2 regions of the Mesorhizobium shangrilense genome follow, and region 1 is predicted to be linked to the other one. Evidence: predicted binding sites of a transcription regulator. Region 1 holds the regulator's gene; the other holds the start of a gene.
The links. The regulator LexA, encoded in region 1, represses DNA repair genes until DNA is damaged. The targets are predictions, from matches to a motif close to TGTTCNNNNTGTGTTCNG.
Positions count from the first base shown of each region.

Region 2: a site for LexA is predicted at 2,598-2,615, ahead of ABVQ20_RS11995 (sel1 repeat family protein). Genes of this name have one in related genera too.

Region 1 is NZ_JBEWSZ010000001.1:1,353,930-1,358,422, forward strand. Features, by position in the region: gene ABVQ20_RS06850 (ComEC/Rec2 family competence protein) at 1-2,060, shown strand, start outside; gene lexA (transcriptional repressor LexA) at 2,054-2,776, opposite strand; gene ABVQ20_RS06860 (pyridoxal-phosphate dependent enzyme) at 3,244-4,218, opposite strand; gene ABVQ20_RS06865 (GntR family transcriptional regulator) at 4,215-4,493, opposite strand, start outside.
Region 2 is NZ_JBEWSZ010000001.1:2,362,231-2,366,723, forward strand. Features, by position in the region: gene ABVQ20_RS11985 (acetyl/propionyl/methylcrotonyl-CoA carboxylase subunit alpha) at 1-573, shown strand, start outside; gene ABVQ20_RS11990 (ABC transporter substrate-binding protein) at 681-1,802, opposite strand; gene ABVQ20_RS11995 (sel1 repeat family protein) at 2,198-2,464, opposite strand; gene ABVQ20_RS12000 (DUF2147 domain-containing protein) at 2,913-3,254, shown strand; gene ABVQ20_RS12005 (hypothetical protein) at 3,469-3,627, shown strand; gene ABVQ20_RS12010 (hypothetical protein) at 3,665-3,859, shown strand; gene ABVQ20_RS12015 (AMP nucleosidase) at 4,029-4,493, shown strand, end outside.

The sequences.
Region 1 (4,493 bases):
TCTCGCGATCCTACCGCAAAACCCATTTGTGTTTCATGATGGCGCTGCTTTGCGCGCTGGGTGTGCTTGCCGCCAAGGTTGAGACATGGCGCGCCGGAACGCAGATCCTCGGTTCCGAAATCTCGACGCGACTGACGGGGCGTGTCGTCTCGCTCGACCAGATGCCGAATGGCCGCGTCCGGCTGACGATCGATGTTCTCTCGACGACAAGACCGACCCTGCGCTACGCGCCCGAACGGGTCCGCCTTTCCGCGCGAAAAATACCCTCCGACATGACCGCCGGTTCCCAAGTCGCGGGCTATGTTCGGCTGTTGCCACCCACCGGTCCGGTCCGTCCGGACAGTTATGACTTCTCGTTTGACAGCTATTTCACCGGCATTGGCGCCAGCGGCTTCTTCCTCAGCAATCCGACGATCGTTCCTTCCGACGATATGCCGTTTGCGGCGCGGCTTGGGTCGTCGATCGAAAACGCGCGCGAAACCATCGCCGATCATATCCGCACCAGCATCGGTGGCGCCGAGGGCGAGATTGCCGCCGCGCTTATCGTCGGCGTTCGTGCCGGAATCCCCGAAGAGATCAACGAGGCGATGCGGCGCACCGGCATCTATCATGTCATCTCCATTTCAGGACTTCACATGGCGCTGGTTGCCGGCACGATCATGCTGCTGCTGCGCGGTTCATTCGCCTTGTTTCCGGATTTCTCCTCGCGCCGTCCGGTCAAGAAATACGCAGCCGCGGCCGCGCTTGTCTCGATCGCCGCCTTTCTCGTGATTTCCGGCATTGTGGTCGCGGCTGAGCGCAGTTTCATCATGCTTTCGGTCATGCTTGTCGCTGTGCTGTTCGATCGGGCGGCATTGACCATACGCAATCTCGCAATCTCAGCCATTGCCGTTATCGTCGTCTCGCCGCACGAGGTGGTCGGCCCCAGTTTCCAGATGTCCTTTGCGGCGACCGCTGCTCTCGTTGGTGCCTATGCCGGCTGGTCCGACTATCGCGCGCGCAAGGTCAGCACGCCGCCGCCGCGACGATCTCTGCCCGGCTTCCTCATGCGAAAACTGCTGCTGGCGACCGGAGGCCTCGCCATGACGTCCATCATAGCTGGAAGCGCGACGGCACTCTTTGCGATCTGGCATTTCCAGCGGGTGTCACCGTTCAGCCTGTTTGCCAATCTGGCCATCATGCCGATCGTGTCGGTGATCGTCATGCCCTTTGCGGTCTTCAGTTCGCTGGCCATGCCATTCGGAGCGGATGGGCCGTTCCTCTATGTCATGGGCAAGGGGCTGACAGCGATGATCGCGCTGTCAGCCTGGTTCTCTGAACGTTCGCCGATCGACGCGGTCGGGTTGATTTCGCTGCAATCGGTCTTGCTGGTGACAGTCGCCCTGATCATCGCGACGATGGCGACAACCTGGCTGCGGCTGGCGTCACTGCCTTTCGCGCTTGCCGGCCTGCTGACGATTTCCGACACGCGCGCGCCGGATGTACTGATTTCGGAAGATGCGCGGCTGGTGGCGTTGCCGATCGGCGGTGGCGAACTTGCAGTGAGCCGCGAGCGCCCCAACGAATTCACGGCGGACAACTGGAAGCGTGCGCTGCAATCCGAAACCATCATCAAGCCGGAGAGCTTCGGCCAAAGCGATCCACAATTCGACATCGCTGATGCCGCTGATCTGCCGCCGGGCGCGCCATTCTCATTCTATTGCAGTGACGATCTATGCGTTGCCCGACACCCGTCCGGCGCGATCGTTGTTTATGTGGAGGATCGCAAGAAAGCTTGGAAAGCCTGTCGTTTTGCTGATCTGATCGTCATCAACGACGCGACAGGCTACGACCCTTGCCGCAATCCGACGGTCCTCGTCGTCACCAAACGACAACTCGCCCGCACGGGAAGTGCCGCCGTCTTCTTCGACCCGCAATCAGCGACTTCGCGACCGAAAATAAGCTTCGCGGTCGACAGACCGTACCGGCCTTGGCACCAGCAACGAAAATTCTCACGCGAGGCGAGGGGGCTGCCGCCCTATCGCAAGCCCGACAAACCCGTTGCTGCGCCGGCTCAATAACGCCGGATCAGTCCGACGAGCTTGCCTTGCACCTTGACGCGGTCGGGTCCGAAGATCCGGGTTTCGTAGGCAGGGTTGGCGGCCTCCAAGGCGATCGAGGCGCCTTTGCGGCGGAAGCGTTTCAGCGTCGCTTCTTCATCGTCGACCAGCGCCACGACGATCTCGCCGGGACTTGCGGTGTCGGCGTTGCGGATGATGACAGTATCGCCGTCGAAGATGCCAGCCTCGATCATCGAATCGCCCTTGACCTCCAGCGCATAGTGGTCGCCGCCCATGATCATGTCTGGCGGCACCGAGATGGAATGGGTCTGGTGCTGGATGGCATCGATCGGCACACCGGCGGCGATGCGGCCCATCACCGGGATGGATATCGCGGAGACCGCGTCATCGTCATTGCCAGCGGAAGGCATGCGGGTGGGGGCTGGCTTGATCTGTCGACCCAGGCTGCCCTGGATGACGCTCGGTGAAAATTTGCGCGCCGCGTTGAGGCCGGGTGCAATGGAATCGGGAAGACGCAGCACTTCCAGCGCACGAGCCCTGTTGGGTAGCCGGCGAATGAACCCGCGCTCTTCCAGCGCAGTGATCAGCCGGTGAATTCCGGACTTGGAAGCGAGGTCGAGCGCTTCCTTCATTTCGTCGAACGACGGGGGAATTCCGCTTTCCTTCAGCCGTTCATGGATGAACATCAGAAGTTCATGTTGCTTGCGCGTCAGCATGGCGGCCCCCAAGGGATTCGAAGACGGGATCTGAAACCAGAATCAGAAAAACAAACCCAGAACAAACACTATCTGTTCCAGTTGTGTTCCGCAACCGTTTAAAGTTTAATGAATATGTTCAGAGGGTGGAAACCATGCAATGCCCGCGACGGTTACCACGACAGCGGGCCGTGGTTCCAAATTTTGGCTTGGCCAAATTGAAATCATTTCGTTTTTTGCCTCTTGCGCAACCGTACAGCAGTCCTCGCCTCGTCGCCCGGACAACGGAAAATAATCCATTTGCGAAGCGGTTTGCCTCGCGGGTTGCCTAGCCCGCACGTGAACGAAACGAAGCCAAACTGCCAACCATTGGCAATTGCGGAATCTCATTTCCGGTCTGCCGCAAGTGGCCCCTTGGGCAGAGAGACTGCTCCGCCTCGAGTGGGCGAACATCAGGCTCATCGTCTTGGGTGAACCAGGGCGGGATTTCAGGCAGGCGGGATTGCCCCGGCCAGCACTTGCGCATAGGCGCCGGCATCAATGTTTCCGCCTGAAATAACGCAGACGATATTGCCGGTCGCGTGCTCGCTGCAAAGGGCGGCGGCCAGCGATGCGGCGCCCGCGCCTTCGGCCACGATCTTTGCGGTCGAGAACAGGAGCCGCATCGCGTCCGTTACCTGCTCAAGGCTGACGGCAATGGCTCCGTCGATAGACTGGTTCGCCAACGGCCATAGCGCGGGCACCAGGGACGGTCCGCCAATGCTCTTGATGAAGGACGGTCGTGTCTTGATCTCGACAATGCGCCCGGCTGCCAGTGCGGCGGTGACTGGAGCCGCGTTCTCGTCCTCGACCGCAAAGACCTTCGCCTGCGGCCGCAGTGCCTTGAGCGCGCTTGCGACCCCGGTTGTCATGCCGCCGCCGCCATAGGGTGTCAGCACGCAGTCGACCTCCGGCAGATCCTCGACGATCTCCAGGCCGATCGTGCCATTGCCCGCCAGCACCGCCTGATCGGTGACGGGATTCACGAGGAGTTCATCGGTGTCCGGTTGTTCAACGCCGGTGATGTAGCGCCACCAGGTCTCATGGGAGACGAAACGCACCTCTCCGCCGAGGCGGCGAACCCCGTCAATCTTGGTTCGTGGGGCGTCGGAATACATGTAGGCGGCCATTGGAACGCCAAGCGCTCTTGCTGCCCAGGCCATGCCATAGGCCATGTTGCCGGAACTGACGGTCGCGACGCCATGCCTCAGCGCCTCCGCGTCGCGAGAGAGCAAGGCATTGAGCGCCGGCCTGACCTTGAAGGCCCCGATGGGCGACAAGGTCTCGAGCTTGAGGAATATCCGTTGATCGGCCCGGCCAAGATCGACCCGCAGCAATGGCGTTCGCGGCAACCAGGTAGCCAGCCGGTCGCCGGCGGCAGCGATCTCGTCAAGCGTTGGACGGCGCGGAGGCGCTGAAATCATCCGCCGACAGCTTTCAGGCTGCCAGCACGCGCCGCGTATTTGTTTGCACCGACGTCTTCGCTGTGGACATAGACATGCAGCGTGTAGCCGACGTGAGCGGTCATCAGCGCCTTTGCCCGTTCGACGTCACGATCGAGCGCCGCTTCCATGATTGCAGTGTGGTGTTCGATTGCAATCGCCTCACGCAGCGCGTCCATTGCCTCTTCGTAGCCATCCTTGAGGCCGGCGGCGGCCCGCAACGTCGGCGCGAGCCCAAGAAAGCGATGGTGCCGGCG
Region 2 (4,493 bases), 1.0 Mb from region 1:
GCCGACATCGTTGCGGCTGCGGCGCTGGCGGCATCGGGTGCGGGAGCGCTGCCGCCATCGAACGATCCCTGGTCATCGCTTGCCGGCTATCAGCATTTTCATCCTGCGGCGCGGCGAACCCGGCTTCACTATGGCGAGCACGATATCACGGCAAAGGTGTCGGTGCGTCCGGATGGGCGGTTCGCGGTGACGCTGGACGAGCCGTACGGCAGCACCAATGCTCATGATCTTCGCGCCGCCCCTCGCCTTGCTCGCTGGCCTGGCCACGTCACGGTCTTTTCAGGCGCCGTTGGCTACACGTTCGCCGTGCCTGACCCCTTGGCGAGAGCCGATGAATCCGCCGCGTCGTCTGGCAGCCTGCGCGCGCCGATGCCCGGCCTTGTCAAGTTGGTGCGCGTGACACCAGGCGAGACCGTCACGAAAGGCCAACCGTTGCTGATCCTCGAAGCCATGAAGATGGAACACACCATCGCCGCCCCCCATGACGGAGTAATCGCCGAGATCGCGACGGAAGGGGCACAGGTCACCGACGGCACCGTACTGGTTCGGTTCGCCGAGGACGTCCACGCCTGATGACCAGGTCGCAACAGTAGCACTGAAGCACAAGTGGCCTGATCTGAAATGAAAAATGGCCGGGACAAGCCCGGCCATCTCTTCAGGGTGTCTGCTCGCCGGAGCGATTACTGCGCGATCGGCGCGTACTTGCCGTCATGCCACTGGTTGATGTCGTAGCTGGCGTTCTTGAGGTCGCCCTTCTCGTCGAAGGTGACATCGCCGACAACGGTGCTGATCGGCGTGCCGTTCTTCAACGCTTCGGCAACCTTGGCCGGATCGTCGCTGCCGGCACGCTTGATGCCTTCGGCGAAAGCCTGGATCGTGGCGTAGGAGAACAGCGTGAAGCCCTCCGGCACGAAGCCGCCAGCCTTGATCTTCTCGACGGCTGCCTTGGCTTCCGGCTTTGCCTGCGGATCCGACGGGAACACGAACAGCGTACCTTCGCCGGCCGGGCCGGCGACCTGCCAGAACTCCGGCGAGGCGATGGAATCCGGCATGATCAGCTGGAACTTCAGGTTCTGTTCCGCCGACTGACGCAGGATCAGGCCAGCTTCAGGATGATAGCCGCCGAAATAGACGACGTCTGCCTTGAGATCCTTCAGCTTGGTGACGAGCGCCGAGTAATCCTTCTCGCCGGCATTGATGCCGTCATAGTACACTTCCTTGAGACCGCCGGTATTCATCGTTGCCCTGACGGCGTCAGCCACGCCCTGGCCGTAGGCGCTCTTGTCATGCAGGATGACGACGTTCTTGCCAGCATATTTCTTGGCGATCCAGGGACCGATGAACGCGCCCTGCGCATCGTCACGCGTGTAAAGACGCATGATCGTCGGCCAGCCGGCTTTCGCCGCAGCGTCGGTCAGCACCGGGTTGGAAGATGCCGGACTCATCATCAGAGCACCTGCTTCGGCATAGACGGCGGACGCCGGAATGCTCGAACCCGAGCAGGCGTGGCCATCGATGAACTTGACGCCATTGGCGATGATGCGATTGGCCACCGAAACAGCCTGCTTGGGATCGCACTGGTCGTCTTCGATGTCGAGCTTGATCATCGAGCCGTTGACGCCGCCTGCGGCGTTGATGGCATCGGCGGCAGCCTGCGCGCCCTGCTTGAACTGGTCGCCGATGGTGGCGAGTTGTCCGGTCATCGGACCGACCACCGCAAAGGTGATGTCGTCGGCGAATGCGACCGGCGCACTCATCATCAGGCCGAAAATGGCCGCGCTCAAAATACTCGTTTTTTTCATGGTTGAAACAACTCCTCCACTTCGCGCGCGGCCGCCCCGGCCGCGCTTCTTTCAGAGAGGCGGGACAATTTCATCCTTCGCATGGCCTGTCTAGGCGCATTGGTGGCACTCGATTGGGCCTGCCCTGCGTCATCCACGCAAAAAAGCCGCGCTGGCCTTGTTCCGGCCGGTCGCGGCTCTTTTTGCCCGTCGAGCAATCCCCAGGCGCCAGCGCGCCTGAACCCCGCTCGCCTTCCCTGTGACCGCGCAGCTTGAGCTCTCAGCCCGCCGCGTTCTTGTTCTTCATGTTCCTGACCGTCTTGCGCGGTCTTTCATTCCGCCCGGGTCCGGCCGTCTCTGCGGCCTTGATCCGGAGCTTCCCTGTCTTCGATCAATATCTGCGCGATCGGCGGACCTCAGTGCATGGTCATCCATTCGCGGGCTTCGCGCAGCGCCTTGGCAATGTCAGCCTTCGACATTGCCGCCGACAGTTCCGAGCGCAATTCCGCGGCGCGGACCGAGCCCTTGATCGCGGCGATGTTGAACCATTTGTGGGCGGCGACAACATCGGTCTCGCAGTCGCGACCGGTCGCATACATCATGCCCAGTTCGAAAAGAATGTCGGCCTGGGCAGTCGCGCCCATGGCGCCAAAACCGGCTTCAAGCATTTCAAAACGTGCCATTTCAATCCCCTGTTCCTGGCCCTGTCAGGCTCCCGAGAGCGGCTTCCGTCTTGTCTTCCGGGCTGCTCTTCCGATGCTTTCGAGAATGCCTTGGAGGCTTGAATCCGTCGTTAAATGGCGTGCTTAATTTGAAGAAAACAAAGCTAAAACAATAAGTAAACGTGGAAATTCGTTAAGGATACAAAGTCAGCAATCGCGGCAGTTTCGGCCAAATTTGACGAAAACTTCCGAGGCGACGATCAACACTCTGCTAACCACGGAAGACAAAGGCTCGATATCGATCGTTTCATTTTCTGCCCGGCGTGGTCGATTTCGAGCACCCCGAAAATCCTGGCTGTTGCCGTTGCGACACCGCTTTTGTTTTGCCGGGAGCTGGATTAGCTTACGTTTGCGTAAGCGGCAGACAGGCGGGGAGCACCAGTCCGCGAAACCCACAGGGAGGACAGATATGTTTCGAAAAATGAGCCTGGCCCTCGCGGCCACGTTGATCATGGCCGGCGCGGCTTGGGCCGATCCGATCGAAGGCAACTGGAAGACACAGGCTGGCGATACCGCGGCCATCTCGGGCTCCGGTTCATTCTCCATCACACTCAAGACAGGCAAGTATGCCGGCAAGACCATTGGCTCGCTCAAGCCGGCCGGGGATAACAAATACGCCGGCAACATCACCGATCCGGCAAGCGACAAGACCTATTCCGGCAAGGCGACCCTGTCTGGCGCGTCGCTGAAGATGAGTGGCTGCGTGCTGGGCGGGCTGATCTGCAAGAGTCAGACCTGGCACAAACTCTGATCGTTCCATCCTGGCGGATTACAAACGGGGCCCTACGAGGCCCCGTTTTCGTATGGCCGGAAATCTCGCGGCCCGGCTGTCGCATGCCAGACGCATCAGCCGTGGCCGATTGCTAAAATTGTCAATGAATTTGAACGGCAGATGAATGCCGGCATCAGAGCCGGTTCAGTCGCGATCAAGCATTCTCCTGCGTGTTGAAGGAGACACCCAGCCAATGCTCGCCCGCCGCTTCACCATCGTCTGCCTGCTGATGAGCCTCTTCGGAATGTTCTTCGCCATCCTCGTCGCCGAAGCCGGCCGTCCGGCCCACTCATGGGAAGAGACCGGGTCCAGGACGTGCGGTGTCGCCTGCCCCGATTATCCGCGCCACTGAAACACAGCGCCAAGACCTCGAAAGAAAAGCAAAAGCCATGAACCTCATCGCCGCCAACGCACTCAAGACCCTTCGGCTTCTGCCGCGGGCGGCGCTCATCCTGCTGGTGCTTGCTGCTCCTGTCCTGGCCGTACCCGCAATGCGCGCCAATGGCGGCTCGACGATCGATGCACCGGCGATGAGGAAGTCGGGCGTGGGCTTCGTGCTTCTGGTCAGCCTGCAACGCGGTTAAGCGCGATGCTTCCAGATTGATTCATCAGACGCACCCAAGCTCTTGCGGCAAAAGAAAAAGCGCGCTTTTGCCGCCATCGGCCAACGCCCCCCCTCCCAACCGTCATTCCAAGTCTCTATATTGAGCCATGGAAAAGCGAATCTATCCACAAGCCATCGAATCAGTCGTCATGCCGGAGCCATTTGGCCGGCAAAGCTTCGACGATGCCGAAAAGGCAGTCGCTGCGCTGCAGCTTCTTTACGACCGCAACACCAAGTTCCTGCGTGACTCGTTTGCCGCGCTGGCCGCGGGCGGCGACAACAGCAAACGGTACCGAGCTTTCTACCCGGAGATTGGCGTCACCACCAATTCGTTCACCCAGGTCGACTCGCGCCAAGCCTATGGCCATATGCCGACGCCCGGGCACTTCTCGACCACCATCACCCAGCCTGGATTGTTTGAAAGCTATCTCGTCGAACAGCTGCGCCTGATCATGCGCAATCACGGCGTTGAGGTCACCGTTTCGGAATCGACCACGCCCATTCCGCTGCATTTCGCCTTCCTCGAAGGCACGCATGTCGACGGCGCTGCCGCCGAGCGCATCAAGCGGCCGATCCGCGACCTGTTCGACGTGCCGGACCTCGACGGCACCGAC